Regions from separate parts of the Agromyces albus genome, predicted to be linked through region 1. Evidence: predicted binding sites of a transcription regulator. Region 1 holds the regulator's gene; the other holds the start of a gene.

The links. Region 1 encodes LexA, which represses DNA repair genes until DNA is damaged. Its sites were predicted from a motif close to TCGAACANNTGTTCGA; they were not measured.
Region 2: a site for LexA is predicted at 5,796-5,811, ahead of uvrA (excinuclease ABC subunit UvrA). Genes of this name have one in related genera too.

Annotation. Positions count from the first base shown of each region.
Region 1 is NZ_JAUSWX010000001.1:1,315,747-1,323,646, reverse strand. Features, by position in the region: gene hisB (imidazoleglycerol-phosphate dehydratase HisB) at 1-613, opposite strand, end outside; gene hisH (imidazole glycerol phosphate synthase subunit HisH) at 1-2, opposite strand, end outside; gene QFZ29_RS06145 (histidinol-phosphate transaminase) at 610-1,710, opposite strand; gene QFZ29_RS06140 (LysM peptidoglycan-binding domain-containing protein) at 1,772-2,161, opposite strand; gene lexA (transcriptional repressor LexA) at 2,419-3,108, shown strand; gene QFZ29_RS06130 (alpha/beta fold hydrolase) at 3,137-3,901, opposite strand; gene metE (5-methyltetrahydropteroyltriglutamate--homocysteine S-methyltransferase) at 4,064-6,409, opposite strand; gene QFZ29_RS06120 (methylenetetrahydrofolate reductase) at 6,406-7,398, opposite strand; gene hflX (GTPase HflX) at 7,602-7,900, opposite strand, start outside.
Region 2 is NZ_JAUSWX010000001.1:1,811,345-1,819,244, forward strand. Features, by position in the region: gene rapZ (RNase adapter RapZ) at 1-873, opposite strand, end outside; gene uvrC (excinuclease ABC subunit UvrC) at 911-2,845, opposite strand; gene uvrA (excinuclease ABC subunit UvrA) at 2,849-5,740, opposite strand; gene uvrB (excinuclease ABC subunit UvrB) at 5,869-7,900, opposite strand, start outside.

The DNA.
Region 1 (7,900 bases):
ACAGTGCACCCTTCGTCGAGGGGATGCCGGCGACGAGCGGATCATGCGCCTTCGCCTGCCGGAACGCACGCGCGAACGCCTTGAACTCGGCTTCGGCGATGTGGTGGGGATCGCGGCCGCCCAGCACCGTCACGTGCACCGTGAGCGCGGCGTTGAACGCGATGGCCTCGAACACGTGGCGCACCATCGACCCGGTGAAGTGCCCGCCGATGAGGTGGAACTCGAAGCCCGCGGGCTCGCCCGTGTGCACGAGGTACGGTCGACCCGAGATGTCGACGACGGCTTGCGCGAGCGCCTCGTCGAGCGGCACGAGCGCGTCGCCGTAGCGCGAGATGCCGCGCTTGTCGCCGAGCGCCTGCCGAATGGCCTGGCCGAGCACGATGCCGACGTCTTCGACGGTGTGGTGCACGTCGATCTCGATGTCGCCCCGGGCACGCAGCGTGAGGTCGGTGAGCGAGTGCTTCGCGAAGGCGGTGAGCAGGTGGTCGAAGAACGGCACGCTCGTCTCGATGTCGCTCACCCCGGTGCCGTCGAGGTCGATCGAGAGATCGATGCTCGATTCGCTGGTCTCGCGTTGCACACGGGCGGTGCGCGGTGCGCTCGCAGGGGTCATACGGCAATCCTATTCGGGCGTTCGGGCGCGAACAGCGCGATCGCCTCGAGGAACGCGCTCGTCTCGGCCTCGGTGCCGGCGGTCACACGCAAGTGCCCCGGGATGCCGATCTCCCGGATCAGGATGCCGCGCTCGAGCAGCGCCTCGAACACGGCGTGCGGCTCGTCGACGCCGCCGAAGAGCACGAAGTTCGAACCGCTGCGGTACGGGTGGAACCCGAGGCGGGAGAGCTCGGCGGAGATGCGCTCGCGCTGGCCGCGGATCTCGTCGACCATCGCGAGCATCTCGCCCGAGTGCGCGAGTGCGCCGAGGGCGGCCGCCTGAGTGAGCGCGGAGAGGTGGTACGGCAAGCGCACGAGCCGGAGCGCGTCGATCGCGGCGGGGTCGCCGGCGAGGTAGCCGACGCGGGCTCCGGCGAACGCGAATGCCTTGCTCATGGTCCGGGAGACGAGCAGGCGCGGTCGCCCGTCGAGCAGCGTGAGAGCGCTCGGAGTGCCGGGCTCCGCGAACTCGAAGTACGCCTCGTCGACGACGACGACGCCTCGCGCCGCGTCGGCGACGGCGCGGATCGTGTCGAGCGCGAGGGGCGTGCCCGTCGGGTTGTTCGGAGCGCAGAGGAGCACGACGTCGGGATCGTGCTCCTGCACGGCCCTGACCGCCGTCTCGGTGCTCACCTCGAACTCGTCGTCGCGCGGTGCCGTGATCCAGCCGGTGCCGGTGCCGGAAGCGAGGAGCCCGTACATCGAATAGGTGGGGGCGAAGCCGAGTGCCACACGGCCGGGCCCGCCGTAGGCCTGGAGGATGTGCTGCAGGACCTCGTTCGATCCGTTCGCCGCCCAGATCTGCGCTGCTTCGAGCCCGTGACCGAGGTACTCGGCCAACGATCGTCGGAGTTCGGTGAACTCCCGATCGGGATACCGGTTCAAGTGCAGGATCGCCGCAGCGACGCGGGCGATGATGTCGTGAGCGACATCTTCAGGGATCGGATGCGTGTTCTCGTTCACGTTGAGCGCGACCGGCACGATCTTCTGCGGAGCGCCGTACGGCGACTTGCCGCGAAGGTCGTCACGGATGGGGAGCTCGTCGAGACTCGTCACCGTCCCATGCTAGCCACGCGGTACCGGCTATCTTCACCGCCCAGCCTTCATCGCGCAGCGGTCAGGGCACGACGGGGAGGGCGAGGCGCTGGCCCGGCTCGACGACCGCGCCGTTGAGCCCGTTGAGCCTGATGATCTCGTCGATGACGACACGAGGGTCGCCATTGGGAGCGATCGACTCGGCGATGGCCCACAAGGAGTCGCCCTGGTCGATCGTGACGTACTCGAACATCGCTCCGGTTGCGTCGACCTCTGCGGCTGCACCACCGGCGCCGAGCACCGTCACCAACGCCCACACGACGACGGGAACGGCAGCCAGGGTCGTGAACACGATGCGCCCACGGCGGGTGAGCCGAAGGCGGGCGTGCGATTGCCCGCCGGCAGGCGACGCGGCGCTCTGTCGCGGCATCGCCGCCGTGCTGAATCCGGTCGTCACGATCGTTGCACTCATCTCACACCTCCTGTGGGAGACGCATCCGACCCTCGGCCGGGAGGGCCGGATGCGAATCTCTGTTCCGAATATATCTTCGAATGTCGGATGCCGCAAGCACCCACGCGTGAGAAAGATCGCCCGCGAATACCGCGACACACTCGAACGAATGTTTGCCGCACCCGCGTAAGGCGGATACAGTTTCGAATGTTCGACCTCAGTCGATCAGAGACCACCGACATCCGGTCGCCGTGCGGCCGCAACGAGGGGCGGAGACGTTGAGCACCGACATCGACGAAGCGCGCGATTCCGGACGGGCGCGCCGCCGCAAGAGCCTGAGCGCGAAGCAAGTCGCCATCCTCGAGATGATCCAGCGGTCGGTGTCGAGCCGCGGCTATCCGCCGAGCATGCGCGAGATCGGCGACGCCGTCGGCCTCTCCTCGCTCTCGAGCGTCACCCACCAGCTCAACCAGCTCGAGCTCGCCGGCTACCTGCGCCGCGATCCCAATCGTCCGCGCGCCCTCGAGGTGCTCATCGAGGTGCCCGACTCCGAGTCGCGCGCGCCGTCCGAGTTCGAGCCGACGCCCGTCGGGGATGCCGCCATGGTGCCGCTCGTCGGCCGCATCGCGGCCGGCGTGCCGATCATGGCCGAACAGCAGATCGACGAGATCTTCCCGCTCCCCCGCCAACTCGTCGGCAAGGGCGAGCTCTTCATCCTCAAGGTCGTGGGCGACTCGATGATCGACGCGGCCATCTGCGACGGCGACTGGGTGGTGGTGCGTTCGCAACGCACCGCCGAGAACGGCGAGATCGTCGCGGCGATGCTCGACGGCGAGGCCACGGTGAAGGTCTTCCGCCAGCGCGACGGCCACACGTGGCTGCTCCCCCGCAACAGCGCGTTCGAGCCGATCGTCGGAGACCACGCCGAGGTGCTCGGCAAGATCGTCGCCGTGCTCCGCGCGGTCTGAGCTGCATCGAGCACCAGGGCCGTGAGCGCTACGCCCGCGAGCGCACCGCAGCGACGTCGGAAACGGTGAGGGGCGCGATGCCCCGCAGCCAGGTCACGACTGCCTCCATGAACCCGCCGTGGTCGTCGCGGAAGACCGTGTGGCCGGTGCCTCGCAACGTCTTCACGGTCATGCCCTGATGCCGCAACTGCGAGGCGACCCTCGCGGTGATGAGCAGGCTCTTCTCCGCGAGCACGACGAGCGTGGGCGCGACGAGTCGAACGGGCGGCACGAGTGGCCGGGTGTCCGCGAACCCGAGCACGGTGCGCTTGTCCCAGTCGCGCAGCGTCGCGAGCTCGATGTCCACGTCGACCGCGCTCCACTTCGGGTTCATCCGCACGAGCGCCGAGCGCGGCGGCCTCGGTGCGATCGCGAAGGCGAGCTTGTAGGCGACGCCGCGGATGCCACGCGGGAACGAGAACGCCGGGTCGACGTAGATGGCGGCGCGCGGCGCCAGCTCATCGGCGACGAGACTCGCGACGAGCGCGCCGAGGGAGTGTCCCATGACGAGATCGGGCGGCCCCTCGAGCAGTGGCGCGAGCGTCTCGACGACGTCGTCCGCCCACGCCGCCGGCGAATAGCGGCGTGCCCTCGGGCTTCGGCCGTGCCCGGCGAGATCGACCGCGAGAACTCGGAAGTCGTGCGACTCGAGTTCGGCCGTGACGCGGTGCCACGCTCGCGAGTCCGACATGATGCCGTGGATGAGGACCGCAGTCCGGGCGCCGCCACCTGATTCCCGAACCGCCAGTTGCATGGGCCGACGATAGGCGGCGCTCCTGTGCGACCGCCCGACGGCACATGGGGAACCGCCGAGTACGACACGGGTCGGGGCAGGGCGCGGAACAAGCAGGCGGAACAAGTTGGCAGGGCGGATGCCGGTCCCGCGGCACCCGCCCTGCCTACCTGCGCTGCAGTGCTACTCGACGAGCGCCGGAGCCTCCAGGCGCGCCCGAACGGCGCGAGTCGCTTCGAGGATGTGCTCGAGCGACGCGACCGTCTCGGCGTAGCCGCGGGTCTTCAGGCCGCAGTCGGGGTTCACCCAGAGTCGCGACGCCGGGATCTCGGCGACCGCCCGCTCGAGGAGCGCCTGCACCTCGGCGGCACTCGGCACTCGCGGCGAGTGGATGTCGTAGACGCCCGGGCCGATGCCGTGGTCGAACCCGCTCGTCGCGAGGTCGTCGACCACCTCCATGCGGCTACGGGCGGCTTCGATGCTCGTGACATCCGCGTCGAGGTTGCGAATCGCATCGATCACGACGCCGAACTCCGAGTAGCAGAGGTGCGTGTGCACCTGGGTCGCGGATGCCGCGCCGCCGGTTGCGAGCCGGAACGAGCCCACCGACCAGTCGAGGTAGGCCGGCTGGTCACGACGCTTCAGCGGCAGCAGTTCGCGGAGCGCGGGCTCGTCGACCTGGATGACGCGGATGCCCGCGCCCTCGAGGTCGGCGATCTCGTCGCGGAGCGCGAGTGCGACCTGCCTCGCGGTGTCGCCGAGAGGCTGGTCGTCGCGCACGAAGGACCACGCGAGGATCGTGACCGGACCGGTGAGCATGCCCTTCACGGGCTTCTCGGTGAGCGACTGCGCAAAGGTCGACCACTCGACCGTCATGGGCGCAGGCCGCGACACGTCACCCCAGAGGATCGACGGACGCGTGCACCGCGAGCCGTACGACTGCACCCAGCCGTGCTTCGTGACGGCGAAGCCATCGAGCAGCTCGGCGAAGTACTGCACCATGTCGTTGCGCTCGGGTTCGCCGTGCACGAGCACGTCGAGCCCGATCTCCTCCTGCAGGCGCACGACGCGTTCGATCTCCTCGCGCATGAGCGTGCGGTACTGGTCGTCGGAGAGCGAGCCGTTCAGGAGTCCGGCGCGCGCGCGACGGATGTCGGTCGTCTGCGGGAACGAGCCGATCGTCGTGGTCGGCAGCTCGGGAAGCGCGAGCGCTTCCTGGGCGGCGACGCGCTCGGCGTATGCGGCACGGGAGAAGTCCCCGTCGGCGAGGGCCGCGAGACGTTCGCGCACGGTCGGCACGCGAACGCCCGGTGCCGCGCTGCGATCGGCGAGTGCCGCGGATGCCGCTGCGAGCTCCTCCTCGATCGCCGCGCGACCCTCGGTGAGCCCGCGCGCGAGCACGGCGAGCTGCGCCACCTTCTGGTCGGCGAACGCGAGCCAGCTGACCAGACGCGCATCGAGCTCGGTCTCGTCGTCGACATCGTGCGGCACGTGCAGGAGCGAGGTCGAGCTCGAGACGGCGACGGCACCGGAGAGGGCGCGCAGCGCCTCGGCACGTTCGAATGCCGCGGCGAGGTCGCCCCGCCAGATGTTGTGGCCGTCGACGACGCCCGCGACGAGCGTCTTCGCGGCGAGCGACTCGCTCGTCGCCGGGTCGAGCTGCTCAGGCAGCGAGCCGCGCACGAGGTCGAACCCGATCGCCTCGACCGGCGTCGCCGCGAGGGCGGGCAGCGCGTCATCGAGGGCGCCATAGGGCGCGGCCACGAAGATCGCGGGACGAGGTCCGGCAGCGCCGAGCGCGTCGTAGGCCGCACCGATCGCATCGATCACGCGATCGCGCGGCTCGTCGATGCTCTCGCTCACGAGCGCCGGCTCGTCGAGCTGCACCCACTCGGCCCCCGCCTCGGCGAGTTCCTCGAGGAGCTCGGCGTACACCGGCACGAGGTCGGCGAGCCGGTCGATCGGCCGGAAGCCCTCGGGCGCGCCGTCGGCGGGCTTTGCGAGGAGGAGGAACGTCACGGGTCCGACGACGACGGGGCGCGTGAGGAACCCGGCCGCTCGCGCCTCGGCGAACTCGCCGAGGATGCGCTCGGCGTGCAGGGCGAAGTCGGTGTCGGGGCCGACCTCGGGCACGAGGTAGTGGTAGTTCGAGTCGAACCACTTCGTCATCTCGAGCGGCGCATCGTCGCCCACGCCACGGGCGATCGTGAAGTAGGTGGCGAGATCGACGCTGCCGTCGTCGGCCAGCAGGTGGCGGAACCGCTCGGGAACCGCGCCGACCGCGACCGCGGCGTCGAGCACCTGGTCGTAGTAGGAGAACGACTCGGGGATCGACGAGTCGTCACGGCCGAGTCCGAGTTCGGCGAGGCGCTCGCGAGTGGCCGCCCGGAGTTCGAACGAGCGCTGCTCGAGCTCGTCGGCGTCGATCGAGCCGGCCCAGAAGGCCTCGACGGCGCGCTTGAGCTCGCGGCGCCGCCCGATTCGCGGATATCCGAGGATGGTTCCCGTGGGGAAGGCGTATGCAGTCATCGTTGCGTGGTGTTCCTCTCGTTGACGAGCTGGTCGGGATTTCTGAGATCGAGTCGGTTGAGCACTTCGAGCACGACCTCGTGACGGTTGTAGGTGTAGAGGTGAAGTCCGGGTGCGCCACCCTCGAGCACTGCGGCGGCGAGCCGGGCGGCGAAGGTGATGCCGAGTTCGGCCTGCGCCGCGGCATCCGGCTCGATCTCGAGGTCGATGGCGAGTTCGGCCGGCGGCTCGACTCCAGTGAGCTCGGTGAGTCGTGCGAGCCGGGCCGGCGTGGTGACGGGCATGATGCCCGGGACGATCGGAATCGTGACGCCGCCTGCGCGAGCGCGGTCGACGAACGTGAGGTAGTCGTCGGCGCGCCAGAAGAGCTGGGTGATCGCGAGGGTCGCCCCCGAGATCTCCTTCGCAAGCAGGATGTCGACGTCGTGGGCGATCCCCCGGGATCGCGGATGCCCCGTCGGGAAGGCCGCGACCGCGACCCGCTCGGGGCGGGCGCGCTCCCGGATTCGAGAGGCGCCCGGCATGCCGGGCATGCCGACCTGAGCGAAGGGCTCACGCTCCTCCTGGACGCGGTGGATGAGTTGCACGAGCTCGGCAGCGCTCGCGAGATCGCCGATTCCGGCGTCGGGGTCGGCGCCGACCGGCGGATCGCCGCGCAGGGCGAGGAAGCTCGTGACCCCCGCGTCGAGGAACTCGCGCACGAGTCGGTTGGCCTCGGAATGCGACGAACCGACGCACGTGAGGTGCGCCATCGGCTCGACGTTCGTGTGAGCGAGCATGTAGCGGAGCACCGTGAGCGAGCGGTCGCGCGAGGTACCTCCCGCGCCGAACGTCACGGAGATGAAGGCGGGATCAGCCTCGGCGAGGCGGTCGATCGTGCGGCCGAGCGCCAGCGCCGCAGCATCCGTTCGGGGTGGGAACAGCTCGAACGAGATCGGCGGTCGAGGCCGACAGTCCGCGCCCTCGGGGGCGGATCCGGTCTCTGCCATGGTGCTCCTGCGTGGCATGCTGCGACGGGCGGAGGCACGGCATGCCGCGTCCCCCGGCCGAAACGGCGGGTGGGTCTCGCGGGCGGGTGCCGGGCTCGGCGGTCGCTCCAGGCGAGACGGCATCCGGCCGCTCGCCAACGATCAAGAGCGACGATACGCCTCGGGGGCGATGCTCGCGCGCACATGACGTGGCGTGACGCGGATCAGGCGACGACTGGTGCGGCCGTGAACTCGGCGAGCTGGGCCGCCTGCTCCGGCGATGCGAGGGCGCGGATGCGGGTGCCCTCTTCGTTGTACTCGACCGACAGCACGCGACCCGTCTCGTGCAGCGTCGACACGATGTCGCCACGGTCGTAGGGCACGAGCAGGTCGATCTCGACCGCGGGGTCGGGCAGCATTCGCGCGATCGCCGCGAGCACGTCGCGCACGCCTTCGCCCGTGCGGGCGGAGGCGAAGATCGCGTCGGGCTCGAGACCGCGAAGCACGAGCCGGTCTTCGGGCG
Region 2 (7,900 bases), 500 kb from region 1:
CTCGCGGCCGAGGTCGCGATCCTTGACACTCACGGCGACCCCGGGCATCTTCTCGATTCGCTTGCGGAGCTCTCGGATGATGGCGACCGATCGGTGCTTTCCCCCGGTGCATCCGATGGCGATCGTCGCGTGCCGCTTGTTCTCACGCTGGTAGCCCGCCAGGACCGGCTCCAGCGCCTTGGCATAGGCGTCGATGAACTCACGCGCGCCCGCTTGCTCGAGCACGAATTCCGACACCGCGCGGTCTTCACCGGAGAGATGGCGCAGCTCGGGAACCCAGAACGGGTTCGGCAGGAACCTGGCATCGGCCACGAGATCGGCGTCGGAGGGCACGCCGTACTTGAACCCGAAGCTCAGCATGGTCACCCGGAGTCCGGCTTGGCCCTCTTCGGCGAAGGTCTCGGTGATGAGATTCGCGAGCTGGTGGATGTTGAGATCGGTGGTGTCGATGACGATGTCGCTCGCCTCTCGAAGCTCGGCCAGACGCGCACGCTCGTCGCCGATGCCGTCGAGCAGCGTGCCCGACCCCTGCAGCGGGTGCGGTCGTCGCACCGATTCGAAGCGGCGCACGAGCACGGTGTCGGTCGCGTCGAGGAAGACGACGCGCACGTTCACCCCCGTGCGCAGCGCCTGGATGATCTCTCGGAGTTCCGAGAAGAAGTCGCCGCCGCGGATGTCGACGACCGCCGCGATGCGGGGCAAGGAGGCGCCGGCGCGTTCGACGAGCTCGACGAGCGGGCGCAGCATCTGCGGAGGCAGGTTGTCGACGACATACCAGCCCAGGTCTTCGAGAGCATTGCCGACGGTCGACCGGCCCGCACCGGACATCCCAGTGACGATGAGCATCTCTTGCTGCTCGGCCTCAGCTGCCATCGTCTCGAGGTCCCCTTCCGCGTGTCGACACCCCAGCCTACCGGGGCGCCGACACGCCGTCAGCGCGCAGCTGACGATGCACCGTCGCCGCGAGCACCGGCCCGATGCCGCTCACTTCTGCGATCTCGACTTCGGTCGCGGCACGAAGTCGCGTGACCGAGCCGAAGTGACGCAGGAGTTGCTTCACGCGCGACGGGCCGAGACCCGGGATCTCGGAGAGCACCGAGCCGATGTCGCGCTTGCGACGCTGTCGCTGATGCGTGATGGCGAACCGGTGCGCCTCGTCGCGAACACGCTGGAAGAGGAAGAGCGCGTCGCTGTTGCGCGGCAGGATCACGGGGAAGTCGGCATCGGGAGTCCAGATCTCCTCGAGCCGCTTCGCGATGCCGCAGAGCGCGATGCCCTCGACCCCGGATTCGGCGAGGGCCCGCGCCGCGGCCTCGACCTGCGGCTGGCCTCCGTCGACGACGAGGAGGTTGGGGCGATAGGCGAACTTCTTGCGAGATCCGGATGCCGCGGCGGCATCCGTCGCTGCATCCGGCCCTTCGAGGCCCGCCGCACCGACGTCGCCGACCTCACCGTTCCACCCGGGCTGCAAGAGGTAGGCGAGCCGTCTGGTGAGCACCTGGTGGATCGAATCGGTGTCGTCGCTCGACTGCGGGATGGTGAATCGGCGGTACTCGTCTTTGCGCGGCAGGCCGTCTTCGAACACCACCATCGACGCGACGATGTTGGTGCCACTGAGATGCGAGACGTCGAAGCACTCGATTCGCAGCGGCGCGTCGGCCATGCCGAGCGCCTCCTGGATGTCTTCGAGCGCGCGGGACCGGGTGGTGAAGTCGGCGCTCCGACGCGTCTTGTAGAGCATCAGGGACTGCTTCGCGTTCTGGGTCGCGGTTTGGAGCAGCGCCGCCTTGTCGCCGCGCTGGGCGGCGCGGAGCCGCACCTTGCGCCCCGCGAGCGTTGCGAGCCACGTCTCGAGCGCGGCGGCGTCGTCGGGCAGTTCGGGTACGACGACTTCGCCCGGCGGCCGGATGTCGTCGACGTAGGCGTTCTGCACGACCGAGTCGACGAGTTCGCCGAGCGGAACGTCGAGCTCCTTGTCGACCGTCCAGGAGCGGACGCCGCGCACCCGACCGCCACGCACGATGAAGAGCTGCACCGCCGCGGAGAGCTCGTCGTGGTCGATGCCGAACACGTCGATGTCGACCGACTCGCCGAGCACCACCGCGCTCTTCTCGAAGAAGGACTCGGCGGCCTGGAGCTGGTCGCGCCTGCGCGCGGCAGTCTCATAGTCTTGCGCCGCCGCCGCCGCCTTCATCTGCTGCGTCAGCTCGCCGATGATGCGCCGGTCTTGGTTCTGCATGAACGCGACGAATCGGTCGACGTTCTCGCGGTGCTCCTCGATCGTGACGAGCCTCGAGCAGGGGCCGAAGCAGCGTCCGATCTGCCCTGCGAAGCAAGGCCGGCCGCTCGCCATGGCGCGCTTGTAGTCGGAGTCCTTGCACGTGCGGATCGGGAACAGCTTGAGCAGCACCTCGAGCGTCTCGTTGACCGCCCAGACCTTCGGATACGGCCCGAAGTACCGTGCACCGGGGATGCCGCGGCGACGCGACACCATGGCCCGCGGCGCCTCGTCGGCGAGCGTCACGACGAGGTAGGGGTAGGACTTGTCGTCTTTGAATCGCACGTTGAACGGCGGGCTGAACTCGTTGATGAGCGTGATCTCGAGTTGCAGCGCCTCGACATCGTTCGCGACCACCGTCCATTCGACGGAGGTCGCAGTGGTGACCATTCGGCGCGTGCGCTCGTGCAGGCTCCGCAACGGCGCGAAGTAGTTCGACAGCCGCGCCCGGAGATTCTTCGCCTTGCCGACGTAGAGCACGCGGCGATCGGCGTCACGGAAACGGTAGACGCCCGGAGCGGTCGGGATCTCCCCCACCCTCGGGCGGTACGCGACGGTCTCGTTCATCGCCTAGCTGGCGACCTCGGCGCGGACGGATGCCGCTCCGAAGATCTCACGCAAGAAATAGCCGGTGTGGCTGTCGTGGACCTCTGCGACCTGCTCGGGCGTGCCCGTGGCGACGACCTGCCCTCCGCCGGAGCCGCCCTCTGGCCCCAGGTCGATGATCCAGTCGGCCGACTTGATGACGTCGAGGCTGTGCTCGATGACGATGACGGTGTTGCCCTTCTCGACGAGCTTGCCGAGCACCTTGAGCAGCTTCTGCACGTCTTCGAAGTGCAGGCCCGTGGTGGGCTCGTCGAGCACATAGACGCTTCGACCGTTCGAACGTCGCTGGAGCTCGGTCGCGAGCTTGACTCGCTGCGCCTCGCCGCCCGAGAGGGTCGTGGCGCTCTGGCCGAGTTGCACGTAGCCGAGACCGACGTCGACGAGCGTCTTCAGGTAGCGGTGGATCGCCGAGATCGGCTCGAAGAACTCCGCCGCCTCGCTGATGGGCATCTCGAGCACCTCGGCGATGTTCTTGCTCTTGTAGTGCACCTGCAGCGTCTCGCGGTTGTAGCGCTTGCCGCCGCAGACCTCGCACGCGACATAGACGTCGGGCAGGAAGTTCATCTCGATCTTGATCGTGCCGTCGCCCGAGCACGCCTCGCATCGGCCGCCCTTGACGTTGAAGCTGAAGCGGCCGGGGAGGTACCCGCGAGCCTTCGCCTCGTTCGTCTCGGAGAAGAGGGTGCGGATCCGGTCGAACACCCCGGTGTACGTGGCGGGATTGGAGCGCGGCGTGCGACCGATCGGTGCCTGGTCGACGTGCACCACCTTGTCGAGCTGATCAAGGCCGGTGACGCGGCGGTGCTTGCCGGGCACCTTGCGGGCTCCGTTCAAGCGGTTCGCGAGCACGCGATAGAGGATGTCGTTCACGAGCGATGACTTGCCGGAACCGCTCACCCCGGTGACGGCGGTGAACGTGCCGAGCGGGAACTCGACGTCGACACCACGGAGGTTGTTCGCCTCGGCGCCCTGCACGTGGATCATCCGCTCGGGATCGATGGGGCGACGGTGCGAGGGAATGGGGATCTCCTTGCGGCCCGAGAGGTAATCGCCGGTGAGCGAGCGCGTGTTCTTCACCAGGTCGGCGTAGCTGCCAGAGTGGACGACCGTGCCGCCGTTGACTCCCGCGCCCGGTCCGATGTCGACGATCCAGTCGGCCGTGCGGATGGTGTCTTCGTCGTGCTCGACGACGATGAGCGTGTTACCGAGGTCGCGCAATGCGATGAGCGTGTCGATGAGCCGGCGGTTGTCGCGTTGGTGGAGTCCGATGCTCGGCTCGTCGAGCACGTAGAGCACACCGGTCAGGCCTGAGCCGATCTGGGTGGCGAGCCGGATGCGCTGTGCCTCTCCGCCCGAGAGCGTGCCGGCGGCCCGAGCGAGGTCGAGGTAGCTGAGCCCGACCCGGATGAGGAAGTCGAGGCGCAGCTTGATCTCGCGGAGCACTTGGGCCGCGATGGTCTGCTCGCGCTGCGTCAGGTCGAGGCGGTCCATGAAGGCACGGGCGTCGGTGAGGCTCAGGAGGCACGCATCGGCGATGCTCATGTCGTGCACGAGCACCGAGAGCACCTCGGGCTTCAGCCGCTTGCCGTCGCACACCTGGCAGGGCACTTCGCGAAGGTATTCGGACCAGCGTGCGCGCTGCGCATCGGTCTCGGCCTGGAGGTACTGGCGCTCGATGTAGGGCACCACGCCCTCGAAACCGGAGCTGTAGCTCATCTCGCGACCGTAGCGGTTGCGCCAGCGCACCTTGACCTCGAAGTTGTCGCCCCGGAGCACCGCAGCGCGTGCGTCGTCGGCGAGCTCTTCCCACGGGGTGGCGAGCGAGAACTTGAGATCGCGGGAGAGGCCGTCGAGCAGCTTCTCGTAGTAGTTGTAGAGGCTCTTGCCCTGTGAGGTCCACGGCAGGATGACGCCCTCGGAGATGCTGAGCGTGGGATCGCCGAGCAGGAGCGAGTCGTCGACCGACATGCGTGTGCCGAGGCCCGAGCATTCGGGGCAGGCGCCGAACGGCGCGTTGAAGGAGAACGTGCGTGGCTCGATCTCGGTGAGCTGGATCGGGTGCTGGTTGGGGCACGAGAGCTTCTCGGAGAAGGTGCTCCACGCGGCGGGACCGGTCTCGTCGACGAAGTTCACCTGAACGAGCCCGTCGGTGAGGCGCAACGCCGTCTCAAGCGAATCGGTGAGGCGGCCGAGCACATCGGGACCGGCCACGAGCCGGTCGATCACGACCGAGATGTCGTGCTTGACCTGTTTCTTCAGCGTGGGCGGCTCGGACAGCCGGATCACGTCGCCGTCGACGACCGCGCGCGAATAGCCCTGTGCCGCGAGCTCGCGGAAGAGGTCGACGAACTCGCCCTTCTTCTGCGAGACGACGGGACTGACGATCTGGAAGCGTGTGCCCTCTGCCAGTTCCATGAGCTGATCGGCGATCTGCTGCACCGTCTGCCGCTGGATGCGCTCGCCGCACTCCGGACAGTGCGGCACGCCGATGCGAGCCCAGAGCAGCCGCATGTAGTCGTAGATCTCGGTGATCGTGCCGACGGTCGACCGCGGGTTTCGGTTGGTCGACTTCTGGTCGATCGACACGGCCGGGCTCAAGCCCTCGATGAAGTCGACGTCGGGGCGGTCGACCTGGCCGAGGAACTGGCGTGCATAGGCCGACAACGACTCGACATACCGGCGCTGCCCTTCGGCGAAGATCGTGTCGAAGGCGAGCGACGACTTGCCCGACCCCGACAGCCCGGTGAAAACGACCATCGCGTCGCGCGGGATCTCCACATCGACATTCTGCAGATTGTGAACGCGGGCACCGCGAACACTCAGGTGCGAATGGGCATCGAGACGTGAAACTGGCACCTTACGAGTCTAGAGAAGCCCACTGACACCCCCACCCGGAGAGCGCGTGCTGTCAGCGAACATACGTTCGATTCTCGGTTTCGCCCGCTGCGCCTGCAATCGGTCGCCGCCCAAATGCGGCAGATCGGTCAGCCGAGGTGCCCGGCCTTCTCCATCTGGCGAAGCTCACGCTTCAGGTCGGAGACCTCGTCGCGTAACCGTGCGGCGAGCTCGAACTTCAGCTCACCCGCGGCCTGCAGCATCTGCTCGTTGAGATCACGGATGAGCTCTTCGAGGTCGTTGGCCCCTGCCGCCGCGATGCCCTCACGACGGAGGTTCGGCACGGGAGCCTTGCGCTTCGCGTCACGACCGGCGAGGAGCGCCGCGGTGTCGGCCTCTTCGCGAGCGAGCACTTGCGTGATGTCGGCGATGCGCTTGCGCAGCGGTTGCGGATCGATGCCATTGGCGCGGTTGTACTCGAGCTGCCGGTCGCGGCGACGAGTGGTCTCGTCGATTGCGGACTTCATCGAGTCGGTGAGCACGTCGGCGTACATGTGCACTTCGCCGGAGACGTTTCGCGCCGCGCGACCGATCGTCTGGATGAGCGACGTCGACGAGCGGAGGAATCCCTCCTTGTCGGCATCGAGGATCGCGACGAGCGAGACCTCGGGCAGGTCGAGACCCTCGCGCAGCAGGTTGATGCCGACGAGCACGTCGTAGACACCCGCACGGAGCTCGGTGAGCAGCTCGACCCGGCGCAGGGTGTCGACGTCGGAGTGCAGGTATCGCACGCGGACCCCCGCCTCGGTGAGGAAGTCGGTGAGCTCTTCGGCCATCTTCTTCGTGAGCGTCGTGACGAGCACTCGCTCGCCGCGCCCGGCGCGAAGCCGGATCTCCTCGAGCAGGTCGTCGATCTGCCCCTTCGACGGCTTCACGACGATCTGCGGGTCGACGAGGCCGGTCGGGCGGATGATCTGCTCGACGATCCCGTCGGCGATGCCCATCTCGTATCGGCCGGGCGTCGCCGAGAGGTAGACCGTCTGGCCGACACGCGCCTTGAACTCGTCCCACTTCAGCGGCCGGTTGTCGAGCGCGCTCGGCAGTCGGAAGCCGTGCTCCACGAGGGTGCGCTTGCGCGACGAGTCTCCTTCGTACATCGCGCCGATCTGCGGCACGGTCACGTGCGACTCGTCGATGACGACGAGGAAGTCGTCGGGGAAGTAGTCGAGCAGGCAGTGCGGCGCCTCACCGGCGGCCCGGCCGTCGATGTGCCGCGAGTAGTTCTCGATGCCCGAGCAGAACCCGATCTGCTCCATCATCTCGAGATCGAACGTCGTGCGCATGCGAAGGCGCTGCGCCTCGAGGAGCTTGCCCTCGCGCTCGAGCTCGGCGAGGCGCTCCTCGAGCTCGACGCGGATCGTGCCGATCGCGCGCTGCATCACGTCGGTGCTCGCGACGTAGTGCGAGCCGGGGAACACCGGCACGGCGTCGAGCTTGGCCACGACCTCGCCCGTGAGCGGATGCAGGCTGTAGAGCGCCTCGATCTCGTCGCCGAACATCTCGATGCGGATCGCGAGTTCCTCGTAGATCGGGATGATCTCGATCGTGTCGCCGCGCACCCGGAAGTTGCCCCTGGAGAAGTCGACGTCGTTGCGCTGGTACTGCATCGAGACGAACTTGCGGATGAGCCAGTCGCGATCGACGCGCTGGCCGACCGTCAACGGCATCATTGCGCCGAGATACTCCTCGGGCGTGCCGAGTCCGTAGATGCACGAGACGCTCGAGACCACGACGACGTCGCGCCGGCTGAGCAGGGAATTCGTCGTGGAGTGACGCAACCGCTCGACCTCGGCGTTGATCGACGAGTCCTTCTCGATGAAGGTGTCGGTCTGCGGCACGTAGGCCTCGGGCTGGTAGTAGTCGTAGTACGAGACGAAGTACTCGATGGCGTTGTTGGGCATGAGCTCGCGGAACTCGGTGGCGAGCTGCGCGGCGAGCGTCTTGTTGTGCGCGAGCACGAGCGTTGGCCGCTGCACCTGCTCGATGAGCCAGGCGGTGGTCGCGGACTTGCCAGTGCCGGTCGCGCCGAGCAGCACGACATCGGTCTCACCCGCGTTGATGCGCCCCGCGAGCTCGGCGATCGCAGCGGGCTGGTCGCCGCTCGGGCGATAGTCGCTGACG